DNA from 4 places in the Burkholderia sp. LMU1-1-1.1 genome. Region 3 is predicted to be linked to each of the others. Evidence: predicted binding sites of a transcription regulator. Region 3 holds the regulator's gene; each other region holds the start of a gene.
The links. Region 3 encodes LexA, which represses DNA repair genes until DNA is damaged. Its sites were predicted from a motif close to ACTGTATNNNNATACAGT; they were not measured.
Positions count from the first base shown of each region.

Region 1 (7,376 bases), on a different contig from region 3:
TCAGAGGCATGCTTCGCAGTGAGCGGTATTTAGGCAACCTCGTGTTTAACCGCCGCTCGTTCAAGCTGAGAAAACACGCCGTCAACAATCCTCCCGACCAGTGGGTGCGGTACGAAGGCGCGTTCGACGCCATAGTTCCCCTTCCCTTGTTTCAAGCTGCGCAGGAAGAGCGCGCACGGAGGCACCGCCGGTACAAACACACCGAGCTATTAGAACTGCTTCAACGCATCCAGAACCGCCATGGGAAGGTGACAAGTGCCTTAATAGACGCAGAGCCTCACGCGCCCACAGCGCGACTCATAGCGAGACGGTTCGGCTCACTATCGAATGCATGTAGCATGGCTGGCATTCCCAACCTACGCAACAATGATTTTCTTGAATCGAGAGTCCTCAATTATCGCCTACGGGCCAGCCTGATAAGCCAAATCGAACACCTCATTGAGCGCATCGGGGGAAGAGCTGATAAGTGCGAATCGCCCTATACCCTAAAAATAAATGGAACCGTTAGACTGTCTGTGCGTGTTATCAGATGCTGTCACGAATCAAAGCATAATTACTATAGATGGCGCATACCAGGGCACATGGCAGATGGAGTCGATTTCGTATTAGCTGCGCAGCTGGACACCTCTAACAATCAAATCGTTCGCTACTTTCTTTTCAGTTCTGCCCACTTCTCAGGCGGCAATATCGCGTTCACCGAAAAATCGATGGAGCGATATGCGGCCTGCTGGCGCGCGACTCTAGGCGAATTTTTCGGCGTAGACTCGTGAATGCCACAAAGCCGCCGCACATGACGCCACGGCGCCACTGTGGAAGAGCAGCGGCCTTTTAGTGGCCCCACCTGAGGTTGCCAAAGAACAAACAAATCCTCCTTGTGCAAATTGCGGCTCGGCGCATATACTGTTTATCCATACAGTATTTTTGCGAATTGTTGCACAAGACCATGATTGCGCCCCCTCTTCTACCGTCCGCAGACGCACAGCTATCAGCTGAGGAAGCCCTGCGCCACGTGTGGCGTGCGAGCGAACTGAGCCGTAGCCGCACGTTATCCGCTCCGTCCGGGCATGCTACGCTGGATTCAGAGCTCCCGGAAGGGGGGTGGCCGCAATCAACGATGGTAGAACTGCTCTTGCAGCAATCTGGCATCGGAGAAATGCACCTTCTCCAACCTGCGTTAGCCGCGCTTTCGAGAACAAGGCGGGTTGCGCTAATCCAGCCTCCCTACCTACCTAATTCAGCGGCGTGCAAATTCTTGGACCTCACATGCCCCAACTTGCTGTGGGTGAAAGCGCCTGCAACAGCAGATGCGCTTTGGTCGGCTGAACAAATTTTAAGAAATGGTAGTTGTGGGGCGGTGTTGCTGTGGCAGAAAAATATTCGAAGCGAATCGCTCAGAAGGCTGAATCTAGCTGCGCAAACCACCGATACAACTTTTTGGCTCTTGCGTCCTCTAAGTGCAGCTGCCGATTCCTCGCCTGCCTCACTCCGTCTAGCCTTGCGCCCGGCCGCTGGCGGCATTTCAGTAGAAATTATCAAGCGTCGTGGCCCACATCACGACGAACCCTTATTTGTACAACTGGCCCACCTGCCAGCGCGTCAACGATTCTTGGATGACCAAAATGCGGTTCTGGTTCAGCGTACACCTTCCACTATTACCGCTCGAGTGCGTCAGGCCGCGCTGGTGTGAACCTGCGCCATATGCCGTCGTTGAGAAGGGTAAAATAATTTCTGTGTCGCGCGAGGCGTTCGCTTTGGGTGTGCGTGTAGATATGCGTCCCGGTGGCGTATCTGCGGTCGCGCCGTCCACGACTATTCTTGAACGAGACGTTCAACGCGAAGAAATCACTCGAAACGCTGTGGCGTTAGCTTTGCTGCAATTCACGCCTGAGGTTACTCATGAAGCAGATTTCAGCCTACTGCTGGATGTCACCGCGAGTTTGCGGCTGTTCCGAGGCCGCGCGGCCATTAGCCGACAGATTCGAGCAAGCACCCATGCTTTAGGGCTGACAGTGCGTCTAGGCACAGCACCTACCGCGATGGGGGCGTGGTTGCTTGCTCGTCTGCGCCTGACCAAGCGACAGTTGACCTTACGCCGCACTGTAAAGATGAGTTCTTTGGAGCGCCAGTTAGACCGCATTCCCTGCGAATACCTGCCCGCAGCAGTCGAGCATCTGGAATGGCTCAAGGGTATCGGGGCAACGAATTTGGCGGCACTACGGCGCCTGCCGCGACAAGGTATTCAGCGTCGCATGAGCAAGCGAGTTCTGGACGAATTGGACCGAGCCTATGGCCTAACGGCCGAGATGTTTCGGTGGGTAGGGGTACCCGAGACCTTCGTAGCCCGCATCGAGACGTTCGACCGTGTCGAACATGCAGACGCCCTCCTAGACGGCGCCACGGGCCTTCTACAGCAGTTTGTAGGGTGGTTGGCGGCGAAGCAGCACGCGGTAAGCGCTTTCGCGTTGGTGCTTGAGCACGAAAGGGGGCGCGAGGCGATAACCCCCACAGAGGTGGAAATCCGAATGGGCGAACCTACCTGGCGAATCGAACATATGCTTCGCCTGCTGAAAGAGCGACTTGGTCGGGTCGAACTTGTCGCTCCAGTTATCGCTGTGCGACTTGAGGTTCGGCTACTTGCCGAAATGGTGCCGCCAACGGAAGACCTGTTTCCCGAACCTGGCGGAAGCCCTGCCGACTTCAAGCGATTACTTGAGCTTCTCAGCGCGCGTCTCGGCGCTGAAAATGTTCTCGTACCAGCAGAGACCCACGACCATCGTCCTGAGGCATCAAATACTTGGGTGCCTGCCACGGAGAAGACCGTAAAACCTAACGAAGTCGACGAATCATTTGAACGGCCATTCTGGTTGCTCGACAAACCGATTGAGCTGTTGGTCCGTGGCGACCGACCGTTTTATAACTCACCGTTGAAAATTTTGAAAGGACCTGAACGAATCGAAGCAGGATGGTGGAACGACCAGTTGGCAGCTCGCGACTATTACATTGCGCAGGCATCAGACTCGTCGTGCTACTGGATTTATCTGGAGCGAGTTCCTAACGGGCGCTGGCACCTGCACGGAATGTTCTGAAGATGAACGACAAAAAACCACAGGGCACGTTGCCGGACTACGCGGAACTTCAGTGTGTCACGCACTTCTCTTTTTTACGAGGAGCTTCACCGCCCGAACTCTTGGTTCAACGTGCCGCGCAGTTGGGCTACAAGGCTTTGGCCATCACTGATGAATGTTCTCTAGCCGGTGTGGTAAAGGCGCATGTGGAAGCGAAAGTGCACAACTTGCATCTGATAATCGGTAGTCAGATGTTGGTGACGCCCGAAGATGGCTCACCTGCTTTCACGGTGCTTTTCTTGGCGATGAACAGAAACGGATATGGGAATCTGAGCGAGCTAATCACCGTAGCACGTACGCGCGCGACCAAGGGTAGTTACCTCGTCCGGCCAAGGGACATTGCCAGCCCTGAAGCCGCACTCGCACACCTCAGAGGGCTCCCAGACTGCCACCTCATTTTGTGTCCGAAATACAAAGCACCGTATGAGGAGGTCGAGCGCCAAGCGGAATGGCTGGTCCGCAGTGCGCCTGGTAGGGCACGCATAGCACTCACCCTCCACTACCGCGCGGAGGATGATAGACACCGGACCATGACTGAGGCAATATCTTCCGAGTTCAGTCTTCCTATTGTCGCGACTGGCGATGTAATGATGCATGTCAGGTCGATGAAGGTCGTGCAAGACACGATGACCGCCATTCGCCACAACACTCCCATTTCTCAATGCGGATATCGCCTCGCTTCAAATGCCGAAGCGCACCTTAGGTCTCGGCTCCGATTGGGGAATTTGTACCCGCGACAAGCGCTTGACGAGACGATACGTGTTGCCCAGTCGTGTACCTTCTCTTTGGACGAACTTAAATACGAGTATCCTGGCGAGATTGTGCCGGAAGGCAGGACCGCTACCGATTACCTACGAGAGCAGGCGTATATCGGGGCGCACTGGCGTTACCCCAACGCGATTCCGCACAATGTCCATGCGCAGCTGGAGTATGAGCTCGAGCTCATCGCTGAAATGAAATATGAGCCCTACTTCTTGACCGTGTTCGACATCGTTCGATTCGCTCGTTCGCAAAAAATTCTATGCCAAGGGCGAGGTTCTGCGGCAAACAGCGCGGTGTGCTACTGCCTGGGAATTACCGAAGTCGACCCGTCGCGCGGAACGCTCCTTTTCGAGCGGTTCATTTCACGAGAACGGGATGAACCACCGGACATTGACGTGGATTTCGAACATCAGAGACGGGAAGAGGTCATTCAATACATCTATCGAAAATATGGGCGGACTCGTGCGGCATTGACAGCCGTCGTCATCTCATATCGACCTCGCAGTGTGGTTCGAGATGTCGGCCGCGTTCTGGGTGTCGACCTATCCGTAGTCGACAAAGTGGCTAAGGCTTCTCACGGCTGGGGCGGCCAATCCGACCTTCAGCAACGTCTACTCACGTGTGGGTTCGACCCAAACTCGCCAGTCACTGAAAAATGGGGATACATCGCTGACCGAATGATGCGGTTTCCACGCCATCTTTCGCAGCACCCAGGTGGCTTTGTAATTTCTCGTGGGCCCTTATCCAGATTGGTTCCGATTGAAAACGCCGCGATGGCGGAGCGCACAGTAATCCAATGGGACAAGGACGACATCGACGCCATCGGCTTGCTGAAAATCGATATTCTCGCACTTGGTATGCTGTCCTGCTTGTCGCGTACCCTGGAGCTAATTTCCCAGCAACGCGGGGAACGTTTCGAGCTAGGCGACATACCTCATGAAGACCCAGCAACCTACGCCATGATTTCCAAGGCCGATACGGTTGGTGTGTTCCAGATTGAATCCCGCGCGCAGATGTCGATGCTGCCACGCATGCAACCGCGCGAGTTCTACGACTTGGTGATTGAGGTAGCCATCATCCGACCTGGCCCCATTCAGGGGGGGATGATTCACCCATATCTCCGGCGACGTCGCGGTGAGGAACCGGTGACTTATCCCAGCCCGCAAATCGAGGCCGTATTGAAACGGACATTGGGTGTTCCAATTTTTCAAGAACAGGTAATGTCTATCGCCATGGTTGGTGCGGGGTTTACGCCAGGTGAAGCGGACCGCCTACGGCGGGCGATGGCAGCCTGGAAGCGAAAAGGCGGCCTTGAGCAGTTCGAAGAGCAATTGATGAGCGGCATGGCCGCGCGTGGATATACCACAGAGTTTGCCACGTCCATCGTCGGCCAAATTCGAGGGTTTGCAGAATACGGTTTCCCCGAATCACATGCCCATTCGTTCGCCCTACTCGCCTACGCCAGCAGCTGGCTCAAATGCCACCACCCGGCCGAGTTCCTGACCGCATTGCTCAATAGCCAGCCCATGGGGTTCTATAGTCCCTCATCGCTCGTGCAGGACGCGCGGCGACACGAAGTAGAGGTAAGGCCGGTCGATGTATGCTCAAGCGCCTGGGAGGCCACTCTAGAGCCTTCCAATACAGCGTCGCCTGCTGTTCGATTGGGTCTGAATAATATCAAGGGCATGGAGCGCGAAGCTGCTTGGCGTATTGAGGAAGCACGAGCCGCGCGGGACTTCGAAAACGCGCGAGACTTGGCAATGCGCGCAGACCTCACAGCTGCGCATATGAAAGCACTCGCTTCTGCAAACGCGTTAGCATCACTCACCGGCAACCGCCGCACAGCGATGTGGAATGCGGGAGCTAGCGTTCCAGACAGGGGGCTCCTCAAAAACGCTCCCATTGAGGAGCCCGTCTTGGAACTGGCGCCGCCGACTGAAGGCGAAGACATCGTTGCGGATTATCGCCACATCGGCCTTACCCTCGGAAGGCATCCTCTGGCCCTGTTGCGCGACCGCTTGTACAAAATGCGTTTTATACCATCTGAAGTTTTGAACACCTTCCAGGACGGCCAGCTAGCGCGGGGATGTGGCATTGTGACGGTCCGGCAGCGCCCTGAGACAGCGAACGGCGTTATTTTCCTCACGCTGGAGGACGAATTCGGAACCATCAACGTCATTGTCTGGCCTGCTTTGATTGAAAAGCAACGGCGTGAGTTGATGACCTCCCAGCTACTGGGCGTCTACGGAGTGTGGCAGTCGAAACAAGGTGTCCGCAACCTGATTGCTAAGCGCCTTGTTGATTGCTCACACCTTCTAGGTGAACTGGAAACGCGGTCAAGGAATTTCCACTGACAGACAGTCAAGGTACACTGCAAAATAATCCTTTTCGTTAGTTGCTTAGCTAGGAGCGTCACGTGTGCGTCAATTACATCACCGTAAGCCGTCAGATGGCCTTCGATTGGTTTCGCACTCCCATTGAGTCCGATGATGACTGGCGGACCGAAATCTACCGCGACTACAAGGCTCCCTTCATCATCCATGATAATAATGGGGTAAGAAAAGGCCTGGTGGGCACCTATGCTTTTGTGCCACAAAACCATCGCCCGTTCAAAAAGCTCACCGAAGATGAACAAGCAAAGTACGCACGTGCAGTCGACAAAGCTAAAGCTCAAGGCAAAGAGCCACCCGAACCTCCGCGCATCCGCATGGACACAATGAACGCACGCTTCGAAGACGTCGCAAGCAGAGTCAACTACAAGCGATTTTGGCTTCAACAGCAGCTTTGCATCGTGCCTGCCCTCGCCGTCTTTGAACCGAATTGGGAGGCTGGCGAGCATGAGCGATGGGCGATAGAGATGGCGAATGGTGAGCCGTTCGGCTTACCTGGCATGTGGCGGACTTGGGAAGATACAGACGGGAGCATCAAAAACGCCTTCACGCACTTCACTTTGAACGCGAATGAACATTCCTTGCTCAAGCGCTTCCACTCCGACGAGGAGAAGCGGGGCGTCGCCATCTTGCGACCAGAGGACTACGACGATTGGCTCAGTTCCACAAGTCCGGAATTTGCGCGCGCTCTCGTTAAGCTCTATCCGGCAGAACTGCTTCATGCCAAACCGGCTCCAAAACCCACGAAGATAAATTCCGGCTTATTGATGGATATCAAGGAAAACAAGCCGCTTCAAGATGAGCTCTTTTAACATGAACGCGCGCTAAATGGCTTCGTCGGCGAGAGGCATCCTCGCGCCTCGCACCCAATCGCGAAAAGTCCTGGCAATATGCAAGGTCTCATTGATTTCATGGAACAGGTAATCGCACTCTGCCCGAAGTTCGCCATCCTGCGCACTTGCAAAATTCTGTCTCCCACATTTGCACGCTCTCCGCTGTTGGATATACGCAGCGCAACACTGTAGCAACAATTACCCCCAAGAAACCGTATCTCGAAATTTATGAGCATTTTTGCATGAAAATATGATAACTTAGATAC
Region 1 is NZ_JBEGHG010000012.1:328,068-335,443, reverse strand. Features, by position in the region: gene MRBLMU1_RS13350 (recombinase family protein) at 1-770, shown strand, start outside; gene imuA (translesion DNA synthesis-associated protein ImuA) at 944-1,687, shown strand; gene MRBLMU1_RS13340 (Y-family DNA polymerase) at 1,611-3,086, shown strand; gene MRBLMU1_RS13335 (error-prone DNA polymerase) at 3,089-6,241, shown strand; gene MRBLMU1_RS13330 (SOS response-associated peptidase family protein) at 6,304-7,089, shown strand.
Region 1: imuA (translesion DNA synthesis-associated protein ImuA) is a predicted target of LexA. The motif match lies at 900-917, and genes of this name have one in related genera.

Region 2 (7,376 bases), on a different contig from region 3:
GTGTACACCATCACGGCCGGACGCGACTCGGCGCGCAGCACGTCGATCACGCGCGCGAGGAAACGGTCGGTTTCAACGACCGTGTTGTCGTAGGAGTTGATGGCGGCAGCCTTGTCGGCCGGCAGCGGCGCGTCGATGCCCAGCTCGAGCAGGGTCGGCCGGTACACGCGGGAGGCGGCGCTGTAGCGCTCCTCGTATGGGATGTGGCTGCCGATCATGTGCAGCACGACGAACTGGCGCGGCCCCGCCTGGCGGACGAAGGACGTCATCAGCGGCAGCAGGTTGGCGTCGGTGCGCAGGTGGAAGTCCTGGGAGTTGACGGCGTGCTCGACGACGTCGGCGCCACGGCTGAACGATGTCGGTTCCTGGTTGGACAGCCAGGCCGTCCGGTAGCCCGCCTCGCCGAAGGTTTGCAGGACGCTGGCGCGTTGCTTGCCAGCCGTGCCGGGCGGCAGCGAGACGATGGCGGGCATCGCGTGGTTGGTCCAGTTGGCGGTGGAGGCGACATCGGGGAACGTCAGCAGTTCCGGCCCGAGCGCGGCCAGTTGCGGCGTGGTGTCGCGCGCGTAGCCGTTGATGCCGAGGTGGTCGGCGCGCAGGCTTTCGCCGATGACCAGCACGACCAGCAATGGTTGGGCCTCGCTGCCGGTGGCCGGGCGGCCGTGGACGCTGGCGAATTCCGTGGAGCCATCCTGGTTTTGGTGGCGCGCCAGCCGCGACAGCGACATCGCCAGGCCGCTGGGGAAGGCCAGGTTGAGCGTGGATTGTTCCAGCAGCGGCGGCAGGTTGAGCTGCTGGGGTAGCGCCAGTCTGGCGACCATGGCGACGCTGACATACATCAGCAGGACGGCCAGCAGGCGTTTGCGGGTCGGCACGTCGAGCTGCCAATGGCGGCTCAGGGTCCGGGCCAGCAACACGTAGGCGAGCAGGCTGAGCGGCACGAGCCAGATGCGCCAGCCGAACGAGGCGAGCACTTGCATGCTGGTGGCGGGGCTGGTGTTCAGGGCGGAGGCCAGCATGGCGTCGCCGGGGACGCTGCTGTAGAAGAATGTCAGGTAGGCGTACGGCGGGACCAGCAGCGCCAGCGGGGTCCACAGCAGGAAATAGAGACGCGGGCGCGGTATCAGCACCAGCGGCAAGGCCAGCACGAGGAGGGAAAACGCCAGCAGCGCGAAGATGTCGGCGGCGTTTTGCAGTTGATCCGTTGTCAGCACCGCCAGGGTTGGCAGCCAGAGCCACGCCGCCAGTGTCAGTGCTTTGGCCATATCGCTTCGGGTCATGGCGTTGGATTTCTTGGGAGAAAAATCCATTTTACCGCGTTGCCGTCGGTCGCCATGAGCCGCCAACGACGTCACATCTCATCGTCCAGATCGACACCTTTCATCGCGGCCTGTACGGCGCGCTGGGAAAAACCGCGCAGCATCAGAAATCGCATCTGCTTGTTGCGCTCCTTCGGGTCGGTGGCGACTACGCCGAATTTGCGCTCCCACACTTCGCAGGCGCGCGCCGTTTCGCTGTCGGCCAAGCCGGCCTTCAGTTCCTGTAACGCCTCGCCCTTAACCCCGTGGCTTTGCAACTCCGCCACAATCCGGCTATTGCCGAAGCGCGCGGAGCGCCGGTGGATCAGCGATTCCGAAAACCGCTCCTGCGACAGCCAGTTGTTTTTTTCCAGCAGATCGAGCAGCGCTTCGACGTCGTCGCCCTCCTCCGCGTACTTGGACAGCTTGCGGCCCAGCTCCAGCCGGCTGTGTTCACGCATCGACAGAAAACGCAGCGCGCGTGCCTTCAGGCTAAGTTGAGGTGCGGCCATAAAACCCTCTGCACAATGAGAAAACCACCGGCCATGGGAATGGCGCGGTGGCTGCTAAGTCATTCCCGCGCTGGCGGGATGACGCGACCGGCAACGGGCGAATTACGCCGCGTCGGCCTTGTCGCCTTTGTCCGCTTTGTCGACGGACTTCAGCTTGACGACGCTGTCACCCTTGTCGGCGGCCAGCGGCGGCAAGGTGCGCACGCCCAGCGATTCGCGGACCTTGTTTTCGATTTCCCATGCCAGCGCCGGACGCTCCTGCAGGAAGATACGGGCGTTGTCCTTGCCCTGGCCGACGCGCTCGCCATTGTAGCTGTACCACGAACCGGACTTTTCGACGATCTTCGCCTCCACGCCCAGGTCCAGGATCTCGCCTTCGCGCGAGGTGCCGGCGCCGTACAGGATGTCGAAGTGCGCTTCCTTGAACGGTGGCGCGATCTTGTTCTTGACGACCTTGACCTTGGTTTCGTTACCGATCACCTCGTCGCCCGACTTGATCGAGCCGGTGCGGCGGATGTCCAGGCGCACGGAGGCGTAGAACTTCAGCGCGTTGCCGCCGGTGGTGGTCTCCGGCGAACCGAACATGACGCCGATCTTCATACGGATCTGGTTGATGAAGATGACCAGCGTATTGGTGCGGTTGATCGAGCCGGTCAGCTTGCGCAGCGCCTGCGACATCAGACGGGCTTGCAGGCCCGGCAGCGAATCGCCCATGTCGCCTTCGATCTCGGCGCGTGGCGTCAGCGCGGCGACGGAGTCGATGACGACCAGGTCGACCGAGCCCGAACGCACCAGCGCGTCGCAGATTTCCAGCGCTTGCTCGCCGGTGTCCGGCTGCGAGATCAGCAGCTCGTGCAGGTTGACGCCCAGTTTTTGGGCATAGCCGACGTCCAGCGCGTGTTCCGCGTCGATGAACGCGCAGGTGCCGCCCAGTTTTTGCATTTCCGCGATGGTTTGCAGGGTCAGCGTGGTTTTACCCGAAGATTCCGGACCGTAGATTTCCACCACGCGGCCGCGCGGCAAGCCACCGACGCCCAGCGCGATGTCCAGGCCCAGCGAGCCGGTCGACACCACTTGCACGTCCTCGATCGGCGCGTTGGCATCCATGCGCATGACGGAGCCTTTGCCGAATTGCTTTTCAATCTGGGCCAGCGCGGCGGCCAGCGCCTTGGCTTTTTCAGATGCGGGGATTACAGCTTTTTTGTCGTCCATAATGTGCTTTCAACCAGTGGGTGGTGGGACAATTCGTCGGTTCAGGCAGTACTGTATAAAAAAACAGTGATCAATGCAAGCGGATTTGTAGAGAATCGGCGAAATCGTACAAAAACTCGCCACCTTGCGGGAAATGAAACACAATACAGACTTCTGCCGCCGGAGTGCCTTACATGCGTATTTTACTTGCCGAAGATGACAGCGTCCTGGCCGATGGGCTGACGCGTTCGCTGCGCCAGTCCGGCTACGCCATCGATTGCGTCCGCAACGGCCAGGAGGCCGACACCGCCCTGTCGACCCAGGAATTCGATCTGCTGATCCTGGACCTGGGCCTGCCCAAGCTGTCCGGGCTGGAGGTGCTGCGCCGCCTGCGCTCGCGCGCGTCGCTGCTGCCGGTGCTGATTTTGACGGCGGCCGATTCGATCGAGCAGCGGGTCAACGGCCTCGACCTGGGCGCCGACGATTACATGGCCAAGCCGTTCGCGCTGTCCGAGCTGGAGGCGCGGGTGCGCGCGCTCACGCGCCGCGGCGCCGGCGGCGGCGCCACCATCATCAAGCACGGGCCGCTGTCGTACGACCAGGTCGGCCGCAGCGCCTATATCAACGACCAGATGCTGGACCTGTCGGCGCGCGAGCTGGGCCTGCTGGAAATCCTGCTGGCGCGCACCGGCCGCCTGGTGTCGAAAGAACAACTGGTCGACCACCTGTGCGAATGGGGCGAGGAAGTGAGCAACAACGCCATCGAGGTCTATGTGCACCGGTTGCGCAAGAAGATCGAGGTCGGCGGCGTGCGCATCGCCACCGTGCGCGGGCTGGGCTACTGCCTGGAAAAATATTCCGAAGCGGCCCGCGCCAGCTCCAACGCCGACCTCGGCGACGCCGCCAAGTGAACCGCCTGCCCGCGCCCGAGCAACTGGAGGACGCGGAGGCGGACGGCCCGGAATACCAGCCGCCCGCCGCCGAGGCCGACGAGGGCGTGCAGAACTCGCTGTTCGGCGAAATCCTCGACTGGATGCTGGCGCCGCTGTTGTTGCTGTGGCCGATGAGCATCGCCATCACCTACCTGGTCGCCAAATCGATCGCCAACCAGCCGTTCGACCACGCGCTGGAGGACAGCGTGACGGTGCTGGCGCAGCAGGTGCGCTCGGTCGACGGCAAGATCATCAAAAGCCTGTCCGGCTCGGCGCGCGACATCCTGCGCGCCGACGACGTCGACAATGTCTACTTCCAGGTCCACGGCCCGCGCGGCGAGCACATCGACGGCGACCGCGACCTGCCGCCACCGCAGATGGAAGAGGACGAGCGCTACCGCGCCGGCAGCGTGCGCTTCCGCAACGACAGCATGCACGGCACGCCGGTGCGCGTCGCCTATTCATATGTGCGGCTGGAAAGGCTCGGCGACGACGAGCCGCAGCTGGCGCTGGTGCAGGTGGCCGAGACGCTGGAAAAGCGCGGCCAGCTGGCCAACGAAATCATCAAGGGCGTGATCCTGCCGCAGTTCATCATCCTGCCGATCGTGCTGGCGCTGGTGTGGTTCGCGCTGGCGCGCGGCCTGTCGCCGCTGGCGCAGCTGCAGGAGCGCATCCGCGCGCGCGGCTCGGACGACCTGAGCCCGATCGAATCGAGCGACGTGCCGGAGGAAATTTCTCCGCTGGTGCGCTCGCTCAACGAGATGCTGGCGCGGCTGTCGCTGTCGATCGAGATGCAAAAGCGTTTCATCGCCGACGCCGCGCACCAGATGCGCACGCCGCTGGCGGGCATGCGCATGCAGTCGGAGCTGGCGCTGCGCCAGACCGACGGCGGCGAGATCCACCGCTCGCTGGAACAACTGGCCAAGAGCTCGCAGGCGGCCACGCGGCTGGTGAATCAGCTGCTGGCCCTGGCGCGCGCCGAGAACCAGCCGCAGACCGGCACGGCGATGCTGCCGCTGGAACTGTCCGAACTGGCGCGCGGCGTGGTGCAGGACTGGGTGCAGGCCTCGTTCTCGCACCGCATCGACCTGGGATTCGAGGCGCCGCCCACGCCGGTGCAGATCGTCGGCAATCCGACCATGCTGCGCGAGCTGCTGTCCAACCTGATCGACAACGCGCTGCGCTACACGCCGGCCGGCGGCAGCGTGACGGTGCGGGTGCGCGGCCACCAGGGCGAGCCCGGTTATCTGGAAGTCGAGGACACCGGGCCGGGCATCGCCAAGGCCGAGCGCGAACGGGTGTTCGAGCGCTTCTACCGCATCCTCGGCCACGCCGCCGAAGGCAGCGGGCTGGGGCTGGCGATCGTGCGCGAGATCGCCCAGCAGCACGGCGCCGAGGTCGACATCTACAGCAATCCCCGTTCGCTGCAACCGAAGCTGCCGGGCTGCCTGTTCCGCGTCGGCTTCCCGCCGCCACCGCCACCGCAGGAAGAAGAAAGCGAGCCGCCGCACTATGGATGACAACATGCTGGAACCCGCGCCGCTGACGCGCAGGCAACACTGGCGCAAGACCCGTGCCATGACCGGCTGGCTATTGCTGCTGTGGCTGCTCACCGGCTTCTGCGTCGCCTTCTTCGCGCGCGAGCTGACCGGGCTGAGCGTGTTCGGCTGGCCGCTGTCGTTCTACCTGGCCGCGCAGGGCGCCTCGCTGGTGTACCTGGCCATCCTGGGGTTCTACGCCTGGCGCATGCGCCGCCTCGATCAGGCGGCCGCGCCGGCCAAGCCATCGGCCACCAAGGAGCCACGCGTTTGAAAGAGCCCGGCACCTTCTTCCGGCGGCTGAGCCGCTACTACCTGCTGTTCACGCTCGGCTTCGTCGGCTTCCTGATTTCGCTGTCGGTGCTGGAACAGGAAGGCATGCCGCGCGTGTGGATCGGCTACCTGTTCATGTTCGCCACGATCGTGCTGTACGCCACCTTGGGCGTGCTCAGCCGCACCTCCAACGTGCTGGAATACTACGTCGCCGGGCGCCGCGTGCCGGCCATGTTCAACGGCATGGCCACCGCCGCCGACTGGATCTCGGCCGCCAGCTTCATCAGCCTGGCCGGCGGGCTGTACCTGCACGGCTTCGACGGCCTGGCCTACATCATGGGCTGGACCGGCGGCTACTGCCTGGTGGCGCTGCTGATCGCGCCCTACCTTCGCAAGTTCAGCCAGTACACCATCCCCGACTTCCTGGCCATGCGCTACGGCGGCGCCAGCGACGACAACCGGGGCGGACGCGCGGTGCGCATCATCGCCGTGATCGCCACCATCATCGTCTCGTTCACCTACGTGGTGGCGCAGATCTACGCTGTGGGGCTGATCGCCTCGCGCTTCACCGGCGTCGATTTCTCGGTCGGCATCTTCCTCGGGCTGGCCAGCATCCTGGTGTGCTCCTTCCTGGGCGGCATGCGCGCCATCACCTGGACCCAGGTGGCGCAATACATCATCATCCTGGTCGCCTTCCTGATGCCGGCCATCTGGCTGTCTGCCAAACACAGCGACAACCCGATCCCGCAGGTAGCCTACGGCAAGCTGCTGCCGCAACTGAGCGCGCGCGAGGCGGTGCTGCAGGACGATCCGAAGGAGGCCGAGGTGCGCGCCATCTTCCGCCAGCGCGCCGACGATTACCAATTGCGCCTCAACACCCTGCCGTCGTCGTGGGAGGCGGGCCGGCTGCAAATGCAGCGCAAGCTCGACGACGTCAAGCTGCGCAACGCCTCGCTGCTGGAGATCCGCAACGCCGAGCGCGCGCTGATCGCCTATCCGAAGGACGCCGACGAGGCGGCGCGCATGTGGTCGGACGCGCGCACCCAGAACCTGGCCCGCGCCGAGCCGATCACGCCGCACGCCACGCCCTACCCCGGCGACCCGGCCGCCTCCAACATCAAGCGCAACAACTTCCTGGCGCTGGTGTTCTGCCTGATGCTGGGCACGGCCGCGCTGCCGCACATCCTGATGCGCTCGTACACGACGCCGTCGGTGCACGAGACGCGCGTGTCGGTGTTCTGGACCCTGTTCTTCATCCTGCTGATCTATCTGACCATCCCGGCGCTGGCGGTGCTGGTCAAGTACGACATCTACAACGCGCTGGTCGGCAGCGACTTCGCCCACCTGCCCAACTGGGTGTCGTACTGGAGCAATGTCGACAAGGTCAATCCGCTGTTCAGCATCAACGACATCAACCGCGACGGCGTGGTGCAGCTGGCCGAGATCACCATCGACGCCGACGTGCTGGTGCTGGCCACGCCGGAGATCGCCGGCCTGCCGTACGTGGTCTCGGGCCTGGTGGCGGCCGGCGGGCTGGCGGCGGCGCTGTCGACCGCCGACGGCCTGCTGCTGGCGATCTCCAACGCGCTGTCGCACGACATCTATTACAAGATCGTCGACCGCACCGCCTCC
Region 2 is NZ_JBEGHG010000078.1:75,586-82,961, reverse strand. Features, by position in the region: gene MRBLMU1_RS29960 (phosphoethanolamine transferase) at 1-1,265, opposite strand, end outside; gene recX (recombination regulator RecX) at 1,352-1,810, opposite strand; gene recA (recombinase RecA) at 1,913-3,022, opposite strand; gene MRBLMU1_RS29945 (response regulator transcription factor) at 3,196-3,912, shown strand; gene MRBLMU1_RS29940 (sensor histidine kinase) at 3,936-5,453, shown strand; gene MRBLMU1_RS29935 (DUF4212 domain-containing protein) at 5,458-5,745, shown strand; gene MRBLMU1_RS29930 (sodium:solute symporter family protein) at 5,742-7,376, shown strand, end outside.
Region 2: recA (recombinase RecA) is a predicted target of LexA. The motif match lies at 3,073-3,090, and genes of this name have one in related genera.

Region 3 (7,376 bases):
ACGAGCGCGTGGCGGCCGTCCACTATCCGGGGTTGACATCGCACCCGCAGCACGGCATCTCGAGCGAGCTGTTCCGTAGGCACGGCTCGCTGCTCAGTTTTGAATTGAAGGACGGGATAGACTGCTTCGACTTCCTGAACCGGCTCAAGCTGGCGATCCCGGCGTCGAACCTGGGCGACACGCGCACCCTGGTGATCCCGGTCGCGCACACGATCTTCTACGAGATGGGCGCCGAGCGGCGCGCCTCGATGGGGATTGCCGAATCGCTGATCCGCGTCTCGGTCGGCATCGAAGACACCGACGACCTGCTCGACGACTTCGCCTGCGCGCTGGAAGGCTGCTAAACCACGGAGACGTGTTAAACCACGGAGGCATGCTAAACCACGGAGACACGTAGGGCGGATTAGCGAAGCGTAATCCGCCATGCATGCTTCGTCGGCGGCTCATAGATGGCGGATTACGGCTTCGCCTAATCCGCCCTACGTGTCTCCACGTTGAATCATCTGCCTGGGGCCTGGCTTAGTGCCAGCTACGCATCAGGCCGACCGCCAGGCCTTCCAGCGCGAACTCGTCCGCCTCCGGGTCGACCTTGATGATCTTGAAGTCCGGATTCTCCGGCAGCAGCTCGACCAGGGTGCCGGTCTTGCGGTAGCGCTTGACCGTGACGTCGTTGCCGATCCGCGCGACGACGATCTGGCCGTTCTTGGCGCTGTCGACTTTCTTCACGGCCAGCAGGTCGCCGTCCATGATGCCGGCGTCGCGCATCGATTCGCCGCGCACCTTGAGCAGGTAATCGGGCTTGGACGAGAACATCGCCGGGTCGACGCTGTAGCTCGTCTCCAGGTTTTCTTGCGCCAGGATGGGCGAGCCGGCGGCCACGCGGCCGATCAACGGCAACGACATCATCAGCGACACCGGCACCTTCGGCGTGGCCGGTTCGGCGTGCACGCCCAGCAAACGGATGCCGCGCGAGGTGCCGGCGGCGATCTCGATGGCGCCCTTGCGCGCCAGCGCCTGCAAGTGCTCCTCGGCCGCGTTGGCGGATTTGAAGCCCAGTTCGTTGGCGATCTCGGCGCGCGTCGGCGGGAAGCCGGTGTTTTCGATGGCATCCTTGATCAGATTGAGAATTTGTTCCTGGCGTGCGGTGAGCTTGATCATGAGTGCGGTTGGGCCTGTGTATATAGACAGTCTGTATTTTTGTACAGTATGGCCCGCAATGCAAGGAAATTTGTTGTGTTCAGCGAAATAAAATGAAAAAAGTTCGTACAACCCCTGTCATCGTGGCTTCAGCAGCACGCGCGTGGTCGCCGCCGTCAGCGGAACCTGGTATCCGCCACGCTCGGCGACCAGGCCCTGCGGCTTGATTTTGCCGCCCGGGCTGTCGATCAGCAGCCTGGCCGCCGGCGTGGCGGCGGTGGCCGGCGCCAGCTCGAGCGTGATGGCGCGGCTTTTCGGATCGTAAGTGGCGCCGTCGATCTTGCCCGCCTCCAAAGTGATCCAGGCGCGCGCCGGCGCCACGAACAGGCGCGTGCGTGCGCTGTCCTTCGGCGTGATCCGCACCATGCCGTTCTTCTCCACTTGCAGGTTGCCGCCGAAGCCGAGCCAGCCGAAGGTCGGGTCCTTGACCACGTACGTGGCGCTGGCGTACGCGTGGCCGTAGAAGCCCATGCCGTAGTCGCCGCTGTAGGCGTCCCAGCGCATCATGTCCGGCCAGGCGTGGAAGGCGGCCGACGAGAAGCCGTCGCGGTCGATGTTGGTGATGCCGCCGAGCAGGCCGCCGTAGGCCACGCGCAGCAGGTGCAGGTCGGCCGGGTTGGCGCGGTAGGCGTCGAACAGCGGCACCGCGTTCAACGTCGAGCCGTAGTGGTGGATCTGGCGCTCGATGCGCGCGGTCTTGCCGCCGTACAGGAAGTCCCAGTAGCGGCGGGCGTTGCCGTTGTAGCCCCAGCTCGGGATCGCCGGGTCGTAGCCGAGGATCACCTCGCGCGTGATGTCGGCCTGCTTGCCGTAGCCGAAGTGGCGCATCCACGCGTAGACCTCGGCCTGGCCGGTCGAATCCCAGGCCATTTCGCTGCCGAACGGATAGGCCAGCGTGCGCCAGTGGTCGGCGCGCCGTTTCATCATGCCCTCCATGTCGGCCGCCTCGGCCGTCATGCCCTCGCGCTGCAGGTCTTTCAAAATATCGAGGAAGACGTCGCCCTCCATCAGGCCGAACTGCGCGTACTCGGGCGCGTCGCGCACCATCGCCACCGTGGTTTGGTAGGCGCGCTGCAAGTACCAGCGCCAGTCGTGCGCGGTGACCAGGCCGACGTGGTTGCGCGCCAGCCGGTACAGCACCCAGTGGCCGATGGCCACGTGCGGATAGTTGTAAGCGCGGCCGAGGTCGTCGGCGTCCTTCTTCGACCACGAGGCCCAGGTGCTCCAGTTGGTCTTCTGGTTGTAGTAGCCCGGGAAGGCTTTCGGGTCGTAGTAGAACAGGCTCTTGCGCACGGCGCCGGCCTGCGGGCCGTCGGCCACCTGCAATTTGCCGACGACGGTTTCATTGACCAGCCGTTCCAGCTTGGCCACCTCGGCGGCGTCCGGATTGTCGAGCTGCTTGCTCATCGCCGCGACCCAGCTGCCGCCGCCTCCCTCGTCGCTCATGCCGGAGATCCACACGCGCGGGTCGTCGGTGACGATGCGCTTGGCGTCGCGGTCGTAGGTGAGGATGGCCGGCGCGCGCTTGAACGGGTCTTTCTTGTCGTCGAACCATTGCTGCGTGGTGGAGAACTTGCCGAGGTCGGCCACCGCCTGCTCCAGCGGCTTGGTGACGAAATAGCTGACCGTCTGCACGCTGCCGTCGGCGTAGGTGATCGACAGGCGCGCCGGTCCCCAGCCGTTGCCGCGCACCGTGTAGCGCGCCCAGCCTTTGGCGCTCGACTTGAGCGGCGTGACGGCCAGCGCGTTCTCGGGCGAGCTGGTGATGCCGACCACTTTTTGCGGACTCTTGAGGAATAGTGTCGCCTCCAGGTCGGTCGGCACCACGTAGCCGGGGATGCCGACGGCGACCGGGCGCTTTTGCGCGATCAGGGCGGCCTCGATGGCGCGGATCGACGGCGCCGTGGCGAAGCGCACGCCGATGTCGCGCCGGGCGCCCGCTTCCAGGGTGATGCTGGTGGGCGTGTTCCACTGCTCGCCGGCATTCTTCCATTCGTTCTCGGCGTAGGCCTTGCTGGCGACGGTCCAGTCGTAAAAGCCTTCGGACGTTTGCGCGCGCGGGCTGCGGTCGGCCAGCGGACGCCACGCTTCGAGCGGCGTGCGCCCGTCCGGCGTGACGATCAGCGCCGGCCCCTGGCCGTTCAGGCGCGTCACCTGCACATAGCCGGCGTCGCGGCCGATATAAGGGTCGGCGAAACTGGCGCTGGCGTGGGCTTGCTCGAGGGTGCGGTCGGTGATGATGTTGTCGAACACCATCGGCATGCCGAGGCCGCCGATTTCCACCGGCGCATTGGAGTTGTTGATCAGCGTAAACCGCAGCACCAGCGCGCCGCCGTCGTTGAGCCAGCGTCGCTCCACCGTCAGCGGCAGGTCCTTGCCCAGGGTGGCGGTGATGTCGGCCGCCGCCAGGATCTTGCCGCCGGCCGGCAGCGGGCTGATCGGACGCCGCGCGGCGGACGAGGAGAATTCCTGCCAGGCCCCGGCGCCACCGCTGCGCACACGCAGGTTGAGGTCGCCTATGTGGGCGTAGCCGTCGTACTGGCGCTCGGCCTCCCTCGGGCCGGGCGTGAAGTCGAAGCCGGGATCGGCGATGGGATCGAGCCGCGCCAGGGTCTGGGTGTCGGTGCGCAGCGCCAGCAGGAACTGCTTGGTGCCGTACGCCTTGGTGGCGATGTCGGGATGGCTGGGTTTGGCGGCGGGGGCGGGCGCTTCGGCGGCGAGGGCGGAGGCCGCGATGAAGAGGGAAAACAGCAAAGGGGACAACGCACGGGTGGGTGGCATATCGGAATCCTGTTGGTTTTACAAGATGTTAGCATTGTCGCGGGGCCGCGAAGGGGTAGATTTTCGGCCAAAAAGCTGATATAGTCGCGGGCTTACCTCTTCCCACACCTGTCTTGACGCCAGGGTGGGCTATATTCACAGTCCTTAAGGGAGTTTGCATGCGTCACTATGAAATAGTATTTATCGTCCATCCGGACCAGAGCGAGCAAGTGCCCGCCATGATCGAACGTTACAAAACCACCGTAACGACCCGCGGCGGCGCCGTGCACCGTGTTGAAGATTGGGGCCGTCGTCAGATGGCTTACTCGATCCAGAAACTGGCTAAAGCACACTACATCTGCCTGAACATCGAATGCGACAACGAGACCCTGGTCGAGCTGGAAACCGCCTTCAAATTCAATGATGCCGTGCTGCGTCACCTGACCGTCAAGATGAAGAAAGCGGAAACCGCTCCTTCGCCGATGATGAAGTCGGTACAACGTGAAGATGCAGCGAAATCGCATCGCACCGAAGCCCCAGCAGCTCCTGTTGCCGCCGCTCCAGCGGCCTAATTGTTGCAAAACCGAGCTGACACAGCTCCAGTGAATCAAAGCCAATTCATTGCCTTGATCGCCGAACGGGACGCCTTGCGCTATACCCCGGCCGGCATGCCGATCGTGAACGCTGTACTCCAGCACCGGTCGCAGCAGATGGAGGCGGGCATAGCCCGGTTGAGCGAGTTTGAGATTTCCGCGGTCGCCGCGGGCGAGATCTCGGGCCGCTTCAGCCAGGCGCCACTGGGCGGGTTGTACCAGTTCACCGGTTTTATCAACAAGAAGACACGCAACAGCAAAAGCCTGGTGTTTCACATCATTGATTTTAGTGCTGTCCCAGACAGCTCAATTTAGATACAGGAGCCTCAAATGGCATTCGGTAAAAAGTTCGACAAAAACAAGCTCAAGCTTAAAGAAAAGCGCAAGCAACAAAATCCACTGTTCAAGCGCAAGAAGTTCTGCCGCTTCACCGCCGCTGGCGTTGAGCAGGTTGACTACAAAGACGTTGATACCCTGAAGGACTTCGTCCAGGAAAACGGCAAGATCATGCCAGCACGTCTGACCGGCACCAAGGCGCACTACCAGCGTCAAGTTGACACCGCCATCAAACGCGCCCGCTACCTCGCGCTGCTGCCTTACACCGATCTGCACCACGCTTAATTGCGTAGTCTAATCCTGGAGAAAAACTATGCAAATCATTCTGTTAGAAAAAGTCGTCAACCTGGGCAACCTGGGTGAAGTCGTTAAAGTTAAAGACGGTTACGCACGTAACTTCCTGATTCCGCAAAAAATGGCCCGTCGCGCTACCGCGTCGGCTGTTGCTGAATTCGAAGTCAAGCGCGCCGAACTGGAAAAAGCCGCTGCCGCCAAACTGGCCGCCGCTCAAGCCCAAGGCGAGAAACTGAACGGCATGACCGTGAACGTTTCGCAAAAAGCTGGCGTCGACGGCCGTCTGTTCGGCTCGGTCACCAACTTCGACATCGCTGAAGCGCTGACCAAAGCTGGTTTCGCTGTAGAAAAAGCTGCCGTGCGCATGCCTACCGGTCCTCTGAAGACCGTTGGCGAGCACCCTGTCAGCGTTGCTCTGCACACCGACGTGGTGGTCGAAGTGACCGTCGCCGTCGTCGGCGAAGCAGCCTAAATTACTTGCACGGGCAGTAATGCCTGTTGTGCTGGTAATAATGGCAAGATATGAAAAAAGCCGGGTTCGCCCGGCTTTTTTCTCGCCAATTTTTTCGCAGCATCGCCTTGGCGGCGGTACTAAGCAGGTATAATTCGCGCCATGAACACCCCCTCCGATCCGCAACTAGATTCACTCCGCGTCCCGCCGCATTCCATCGAAGCAGAACAGTCCGTCATTGGCGGTCTGCTGCGCGACAACCAGGCGTTCGACCGCATCGCGGACATGATGCATTCGGAGGACTTCTACCGTTATGACCACCGCATCATCTTCGAACAGATCGTCAAGATGATCAACGGCTCCAAGCCGGCCGACGTCATCACGGTATTCGAGACCTTGACGCAGATGGGCAAGGCCGAGGACGTCGGCGGCCTGGCCTACCTGAACGCGATGGCGCAGAACACGCCGTCGGCGGCCAACATCCGCCGCTACGCCGAGATCGTGCGCGACCGTTCCATCCTGCGCCAGCTGATCACCGTGGCCGACGAGATTTCCGGCCAGGCGTTCACGCCCCAGGGCAAGGAAGTCAAGCAGATGCTCGACGAGGCCGAGTCGAAGATCTTCGCCATCGCCGAGCAGGGCGCGCGCGGCGCGGCCGGCTGGCTGCCGGTGCAGCCGCTGCTGACCCAGGTGGTCGAGCGCATCGATGAATTGTATTCCCGCGACAACCAGTCCGAGATCACCGGCGTGCCGACCGGCTGGATCGACCTCGACCGTATGACCTCCGGCCTGCAGCCGGGCGACATGGTGGTCGTCGCCGGCCGCCCGTCGATGGGCAAGACCGCGTTCTCGATGAACATCGCCGAGAACGTCGCGGTCGAGGAGGGCCTGCCGGTGGCCGTGTTCTCGATGGAGATGGGCGGCGTGCAGCTGGCCATGCGTATGCTCGGCTCGGTCGGCCAGCTCGACCAGCACCGCCTGCGCACCGGTAAACTGAACGACGAGGATTGGCCGCGCCTGACGCACGCGATCCAGAAAATGAACGACGCCCAGGTGTACATCGACGAGACGCCGGCGCTGAACCCGATCGAGATGCGCGCCCGCGCGCGGCGCCTGTCGCGCCAGTGCGGCAAGCTCGGCCTGATCGTGGTCGACTACCTGCAGCTGATGACCGGCTCGACCCAGGGCGACAACCGCGCCTCCGAGATCTCGGAGATCTCGCGCTCGCTCAAGGGCCTGGCCAAGGAACTGCAGTGCCCGGTGATCGCGCTGTCGCAGCTGAACCGCTCGCTGGAGCAACGCCCCAACAAACGTCCCGTCATGTCCGACCTGCGCGAATCGGGCGCTATCGAGCAGGACGCGGACGTCATCATCTTCCTGTATCGCGACGAGGTCTACAACCCGGACTCGCCCGATAAGGGAACGGCCGAGATCATCATCGGTAAGCAGCGTAACGGCCCGATCGGCTCGGTGCGCCTGACCTGGATCGGCCAATACACCAAGTTCGGCAACTACGCCGGCAACCTGGCGCTGTACCAAGGCGACTAAGACCGGCAACACCACTGGGGCCGCCACAGCAAACAGGGCGGCCCATCATGACGCGGTCCGGGGCACCCGGACGGCGGTCTGTAGCAGTAATCACGACTATGAAACGGAGAAAGACATGTTTGGACGCTTGATGCCCACCGAGGGCAAATTTTTTGACCTGTTCAATCAACACGCCGACCTGTGCGTCAAAGGTGCAA
Region 3 is NZ_JBEGHG010000023.1:543,184-550,559, reverse strand. Features, by position in the region: gene MRBLMU1_RS20765 (cystathionine gamma-synthase family protein) at 1-344, shown strand, start outside; gene lexA (transcriptional repressor LexA) at 520-1,158, opposite strand; gene MRBLMU1_RS20755 (DUF5695 domain-containing protein) at 1,276-3,978, opposite strand; gene rpsF (30S ribosomal protein S6) at 4,137-4,529, shown strand; gene priB (primosomal replication protein N) at 4,560-4,865, shown strand; gene rpsR (30S ribosomal protein S18) at 4,881-5,171, shown strand; gene rplI (50S ribosomal protein L9) at 5,200-5,652, shown strand; gene MRBLMU1_RS20730 (replicative DNA helicase) at 5,794-7,179, shown strand; gene MRBLMU1_RS20725 (DUF47 domain-containing protein) at 7,295-7,376, shown strand, end outside.

Region 4 (7,376 bases), on a different contig from region 3:
CAGTTCCACCAGGCGTTGCGCTATCTCGGCGGCTGTCATCACACCGGCGTTCTCGGTGATCACGATTTGGTGGCGCTGCTGAGTGCCGACGACGGTCGCTTCGGCTTCGAGCACCCCGCTGATGTCGTAGGTGAAGCGCACTTCGATGGCCACTTCGCCGGCCTTCTTGGACGGGATCGGGAAATTGAGCTTGCCGAGGAATACGTTACCGTTCACCATGCGCGACTCGCCTTGGTAGATTTCCACCTCGATCTCTTTCTGATTGTCGGTGGTGGTGACAACCGTCTGTGACCGCGATGCCGGTACCGTGGTATTGCGCTCGATGATGGGCAGGTAGTGTCCGGACTCATGCCGCGTCGGTCCGATGCTACGGGCGACGTTAATGCCCATCGAGTAGGGGGCGACATCGGTCATCACCACCTCGTCGAGCGCGGCGTCGCGCATCTTGAGCCCCGCCTGCACGGCCGCGCCCAGCGCGATGGCTTCGTCAGGATCGACGTGGTTGGCGGGGAAGCGGCCGAACATGCGCGAAACCAGCTTGCGTACGATAGGCATACGGGTCGCGCCGCCGGCCAGCACCACCGTGTCCAGTTCGGAGGCACGGATGGTGGCATCGCGCAACGCCCGCTCGACCGGGGCCCTCAGCCTCGCCATCAGCGGTTCCGACAGGTCGGCGAACATGTCCTCGTCCACCTCCCAACTGAAATCGCGGTCGTTCAGGTGCACAGCGATCACGGTGCTGGGTTGCGCCGACAAGGCGCGCTTGGCGCGTTCGCATTCCGCCAGAACGCGCTGGCGCTGGCGGGGATCGAGCGGCTGGCCGCGCATGGCTTCCAGCAAACCGCTACGTTCGAGAAAAGCCTGATACAACGCGGTGACGAAATCCTCGCCACCGAGGAAGTTGTCTCCAGCCGAGGCGCGCACTTCCATCACGCCGTCGAACAGCTCCAGGATCGAGACGTCGAAAGTACCGCCGCCCAGATCGAAGACGAGGAATTTCGATTCCTGATCCTTGTCGCGAATGCCGTAGGCCAGTGCCGCGGCGGTGGGTTCGTTGAGCAGCCGTTCCACCTTCAGGCCGGCGAGCTGTCCGGCCGCCCGCGTGGCCTTGCGCTGGGCATCGCTAAAATAGGCAGGCACGGTGATGACGGCTTCCTCGACCGGATGGCCGAGGTAGGCCTCGGCGTCTTCCTTGAGCGCGCGCAGCACCATGGACGACAGTTCTTCCGGGCGGAAGTCACGCCGGCCCAGCGAGATCATCCGTTCGCTGCCCATATAGCGTTTGAAGATGGAGGCGGTCATCTGCGGGTGGGTTTGCAGCCGGTCGCGCGCAGCTTTGCCCACTAGTAGGGTACCGTCTTCGTCGAGGCTCACGCACGACGGCGTGAGGTGTTCACCCAAAGCGTTGGGGACGATATGGGACCGGCCGTCGCGCCAGACGGCGACCAGACTGTTGGTCGTCCCCAGGTCGATCCCGATGATCATGTTAGATGTCCGCCTCGGCTTCGTTGCCGTGTTCTTCGATCCACGCGCGGCGGGCGGCGGCTTCGCCTTTACCCATCAGCATATTGAAGCGCGCGGCCGATTCGCCGTGGGCGAAGGCGCCCAGCGAGACAGGCAGCAGGCGGCGCGTGTCCGGATTCATCGTCGTTTCCCACAGCTGCTCGGCGTTCATCTCGCCCAGGCCTTTGAAGCGGGAGATCGCCCAGGCGCCTTCCTTCAGGCCGTCCTTGCGCAGCTTGTCCTCGATGGCCACCAGTTCGCCCGGATCGAGCGCGTACAGCTTCTGGATCGGCTTCTTGCCGCGCGCCGGCGCGTCGACGCGGTACAGCGGCGGACGCGCGATGCAGATATTCCCGTTGGCGATCAGGCCGGGGAAGTGCTTGAAGAAGAGCGTCAGCAGCAGCACCTGGATGTGCGAGCCATCGACGTCCGCATCGGAGAGGATGCAGATTTTGCCGTAGCGCAGACCGGACAGGTCGGGCGTGCTGTCGGCCGTGTGCGGGTCGACGCCGATGGCGACCGAGATGTCGTGGATCTCGTTGTTGGCGAACAGGCGGTCGCGGTCCGTTTCCCACGAGTTGAGCACCTTGCCGCGCAGCGGCAGGATGGCTTGGAATTCCTTGTCGCGGCCCATCTTGGCCGAACCGCCCGCCGAGTCACCCTCGACCAGGAACAATTCGGTGCGATGCACGTCGGTCGATTCACAGTCGGTCAGCTTGCCCGGCAAAACGGCCACGCCGGACGACTTCTTCTTCTCGACTTTTTGCAGGGAGCGCAGGCGCGACTGCGCCTGTTTGATGACCAGTTCCGCCAGCTTTTTGCCGTAGTCGACATGATGGTTCAGCCACAGTTCAAGCGCAGGCTTGGAGTAGGTCGACACCAGGCGCACGGCATCGCGCGAATTGAGGCGTTCCTTGATCTGGCCTTGGAACTGCGGGTCCAGCACCTTGGCCGACAACACGAACGAAACGCGCGCGAACACGTCCTCCGGCAGCAGCTTGACGCCCTTGGGCAGCAGCGAGTGCATCTCGACGAAGTTCTTCACGGCGCCGTACAAGCCGTCGCGCAGGCCCGATTCGTGGGTACCGCCGTTCGGCGTCGGAATCAGGTTGACGTAGGATTCACGCACCACCGCCCCTTGCTCGGTCCACGCCACCACCCAGGCCGCGCCTTCGCCCTCGGCGAAGCCTTCGGCGTCCGGGCCGGCGAACTGCGCGCCCTCGAACAGCGGGATCAGGGTCTCGCCGTCGGTCGATTGCGCCAGCGCCTCGGTCAGGTAGCCGCGCAGGCCGTCGTTGTACTGCCAGGTTTGCGATTCGCCGGTTTTGGCGTTGGCCAAGGTGACGGTCACGCCGGGCAGCAGCACCGCCTTGGAGCGCAGCAGGCGCTGAAGCTCAATCTGCGAGATGACGGGCGAGTCGAAATACTTGGCATCCGGCCAGGCGGTGACGCGGGTGCCGGACTTTTTGCCGTCGCGCGGCGCGACCACGGAGGACAGGGGCTCGACCACGTCGCCGTGCTCGAAGGCCAGCTTGTGCAGGCCGGTGCCATCGGGTTCCTTGCGCCAGACGGTGATCTCCAGGCGCTTGGACAGCGCGTTGGTGACCGACACGCCGACGCCGTGCAGGCCGCCCGAGAAGGCGTAGGCGCCGCCCGAACCCTTGTCGAACTTGCCGCCGGCGTGCAGGCGGGTGAAGACGATTTCCACCGTCGGCACGCCTTCTTCAGGGTGCAGGCCGACCGGGATGCCACGGCCGTCGTCTTCGACGGTGATGCTGCCATCGGCGTTTTGCGTGACGATGATGTTCTTGCAATGGCCGCCCAGCGCCTCGTCGGAGGCATTGTCGATCACTTCCTGGATGATGTGCAGCGGATTTTCGGTGCGGGTGTACATGCCCGGACGTTGCTTGACTGGTTCCAGGCCCTTGAGGACCCGGATGGATGATTCGCTGTAGTCGGAAACTGGTTTTTTAGTGGCCATACGTTCAAGCTTGTGATTTTAATACTGGGTTTATGTACAGTTTTAGGCGTTCGTTTGCGTATTCTATCCTCAACCGGGTGCGATCGAGGTCTAAAACGGGACAAAAAATAGCTGCGGGCCAATTTATACACGATGTTTACAACGGCAGCGTGACTTTTTAGACCGTTTTTACGGTCGCCTCGATAAGCTGATTCGTATCGCAACGATCAATCAGGAGTTCGATATGCACGCCTTTTTCCATACCCGGTTCGCCCCGCGCCGCTCGATCTGGTCCCTCGGCGCCCGCAGGCGCACGTCCGCGCCGGTCGTCGCGCGGTCCTGCGTGATGCAGCTGACGGTCGATACCGGCGCCGTGACGGCGCTGCGCCAGGTGGTCATGCGCCTGTGCGGTGATTCGCTGGAATTCATGCGCATCGAGGCCTGCGAGCATGGCGCGCGCATGAAAGTGTGGCTGTGCGTCGGCACGGCTATGGTGGCGCGGGTGATGGAAGCGGTGATGCGGTCGCTGCCCGGCGCCGAATTCGGACGCTTCGTCGAACGGCCGGCGCCATGATCGTCGCGGTCCTTTAGCCCAATTTCGTCAACCACTGAAAGAAAGAACCGCACCATGAACAAATTACTACTCGTCGCCGCCATCAGCGCCGCTTTCGCCTGCGGCCATGCCCGCGCCGAGGATGCCGCGCCCGCCGTTGTCGCCAAGCCGGATAATGAAACCAGTTTCAACGCCGCCGTGGTGTCGGACTACCGCTATCGCGGCATTTCGCAGACTCGCCTGAAGCCTGCGCTGCAGGGCGGCTTCGATTATGTGAACAATCCGACCGGCCTGTATGCCGGCGTCTGGATGTCTACCATCAAATGGACCAAGGATGCGGGTGGTGATGGCGATGTCGAAGTCGATATCTATGCGGGCAAGCGCGGGCAGGTCGGCGAGGCCGTGTCGTACGACGTCGGCGTGTTGACATATGTGTATCCGTCCAACGACCTGAAAAACGTCCGAGGTTTCGTCAACGCCGACACAACCGAGATTTACGGACAGCTTGGTTATGGACCTGCCTATATTAAGTACTCGCACGCGGTGACAAACCTGTTCGGCTTCGTCGACAGCAAAAACAGCGGGTATGTGGATATCGGCGCGAATCTCGACGCTGGCGATGGCTTTACCGTCAATCTGCACGCCGGGCACCAGAAGGTGAAGCACAACGAGGCGTCGAATTACACAGACTGGAAGCTTGGCGCGACCAAGGACTTTGGTGTAGTGACCGGCGCGCTGGCGGTGATCGGCACGAATGCCGGCAAGACGGCCTACGCCTCGCCGGCGAACGGCAAATTCCTCGGCAAGACGGCTTTGCAGCTGACGATCAGCAAAGTCTTTTAATCATACTTAGTACCCAACCCGCAAATCCGGGCAAGGGTCGTACCCATGGGGTACGACCCTGCGACGGTTTGGGGTTCGACGGTGTACGCCCCGGCCATGTGCGTGAGGCGGATCACGCGCGGAATACTTCGCGGTACAGGTGCCGCACCTCCGGCGCACACAGCACGTTGGCGGTCTTGTACATCGCCGGCTCCAACTCGCTGTGGTGCGAGTGATACGCCCCTTTCTCGTCCAGGATCAGCATATCCGCCAGCCGCGCGCCCGGCAGCTGCGCCACAAACACCAGCACACACCCCGTCTGATGCGCCGACAGCGGCACGCTGCCATGCGCCACCGTCACCAGCACGCGCACGCCCGGATTGGCGCGTTGCGCCTCGCGCAGCCGCTCAAGCAGCGCCGCGTGATTGGGCCGATCGAGCTCCTTGCGCCGCAGCAGCGCCACGATCACACCGGCCCGAGCCAGCGCCGCATCCGCCTTGGCGCGCGCCGAAGTGGATGATGCCCCCGAATCCGCGAACCAGGAGGCATCTACCACCAAATCATCGTAAAGCTGCGGATCGTAGGCGCCGGGATCGGGGCAGACGAGCAGCACGCGGTTGCCGGCGGCCACCCGCAGCAGCGCCAGTTCCTCGGCCAGGTCGGAGACATCCCGATTGCCGTCCATGCCGGTCAGCGCAACGATCATATAACCTCCGCCGCGGCAATACCGGCACCTGCAGCCGGCCGCGACGCAGCCTCCGAACGATAAACCGGAATGTCGTCCAGCTCCTCCAGCGCCGCCGCGATGCCTAGCTTGCATTGGGTGCTGGCCGGCGTCATCGGAAGGCGCAGCTCCTCGCCCATGCGTCCCTGGATCGACAGCGCGGCCTTGAGCGGAGCAGGATTCGGTTCCGAGAACAGCAAACGAATGACCGCCAGCAGCCGGTCGAACAGATCGCGCGCCTCCGTCAGCCGCTGCGCGCGCACCAGATCGCACAGGCGCACATACAGGTCGACGCGGATATGCGCGGCGGCCGAGATGGCGCCATGGCCGCCGCCGCACAGCGCGGCGAACAGCAGGGCATCGTCGCCGCATAGCACCGACAGCGGGGTGCGGCGCACCAGCTCCGTCATCTGCTGCAAGCTGCCGCCGGCTTCCTTGATGCCGATGAATTGCGGGTTGACGGCCAGCCGGCGCGCCGTGGCCAGTTCCAGGTTGACGCCGGTGCGCGCGGGCACGTTATACAGCACGATCGGCTGCGCCGTGGCGTCTGCGATGGTCTCGAAGTGGCGCACCAGCCCGTCCTGCGATGGCCGGACGTAGGCCGGCGTGGAAACCAGGTAGCCGGCCAGCCCGGAGTCGTCGAAGCGCAGCGCCTTGCCGGCGGCGGCGAAGGTGTCGCTGCCGCCGATGCCCATCAGGACCGGGCAGCGCTTGTGCGCGACTTCCAGCACCGCCGCCAGCGCGGCGTCCTGCTCGTCGATGTCCAGCTGTGACGCTTCGCCGGTGGTGCCGCAGACCACCAGGCCGTGGGCGCCTTGCGCTATGAGGCCATCGGCCAGGTTCTGTAGAACGGTTAGATCGATTTCGCCGTGGTGCAGCGGCGTGGCCAGCGGCACCCAGATGCCGCGAAGGGAGGTAAGCATGATCTTTTCAGGTAGTGGCAATGCTTAAAGCTTATGCCGACGCTTGTAAAAATTCTCTAAAGAGTCGGGCAGGAGACGTAAACAGCTTGTAAACGATGTGTAAGCGCGGAGCGGCAAAGCGATTTTTACGGTTTGTTTACACCCCCTCTCCAAGTCTTTACAAAATCTTTAGACCCTTCCCGCTAACCTTCCCAGTATCAAAACAAGACCTGTGAGGGTGTGATGGACATAGTATTTATCGGGGCGATGGTGGTGTTCTTTGCCGTGACCGTGGCCTTTGCCGCCGGTTGCGACAAGCTGGGAGGCCAGCCATGAGCCTCTTCTACGTGATCGGCGCCGCCGCCGCCGCCGGACTGCTGGTATATCTGATCGTGGCGCTGCTGAAAGCGGAGGAGCTGTGATGACCCTGCAATCGACCATTTTGCTGCTGGTGTTCCTGGCCGCCGTCATCGGGCTGGCTTACCCGCTGGGCGTCCTGCTGGCGCGCGTCGGCGACGGCGGCGCCGTCCCCGGCATGGGCTGGATCGGAAAGATCGAGGCGCTGCTGTACCGCGCGGCCGGCATCGCCGGCAAGGACGGCAAGCCCGAAGGCCAGAACTGGAAAGCTTACGCCGTCGCCCTGCTGGCGTTCAACGGCATCGGCGCGCTGGCCGTCTACGCGCTGCAACGCCTGCAGGCCTTCCTGCCGCTCAATCCCCAGGGCTTGGCCAACGTCAGCCCCGACTCGTCGTTCAATACCGCCGTCAGCTTCGTCGCCAACACCAACTGGCAGGGCTACAGCGGCGAACAGACCATGAGCTACCTGACCCAGATGCTGGCGCTGACCGGCCAGAACTTCTTCTCCGCCGCCACCGGCATGGCCGTCGCCTATGCGCTGATACGCGGCTTTTG
Region 4 is NZ_JBEGHG010000078.1:292,309-299,684, forward strand. Features, by position in the region: gene MRBLMU1_RS30925 (molecular chaperone HscC) at 1-1,485, opposite strand, end outside; gene MRBLMU1_RS30930 (DNA topoisomerase IV subunit B) at 1,487-3,484, opposite strand; gene MRBLMU1_RS30935 (hypothetical protein) at 3,708-4,037, shown strand; gene MRBLMU1_RS30940 (TorF family putative porin) at 4,092-4,859, shown strand; gene MRBLMU1_RS30945 (hypothetical protein) at 4,972-5,544, opposite strand; gene dapA (4-hydroxy-tetrahydrodipicolinate synthase) at 5,541-6,485, opposite strand; gene MRBLMU1_RS30960 (potassium-transporting ATPase subunit F) at 6,797-6,886, shown strand; gene kdpA (potassium-transporting ATPase subunit KdpA) at 6,886-7,376, shown strand, end outside.
Region 4: MRBLMU1_RS30930 (DNA topoisomerase IV subunit B) is a predicted target of LexA. The motif match lies at 3,508-3,525, and genes of this name have one in related genera.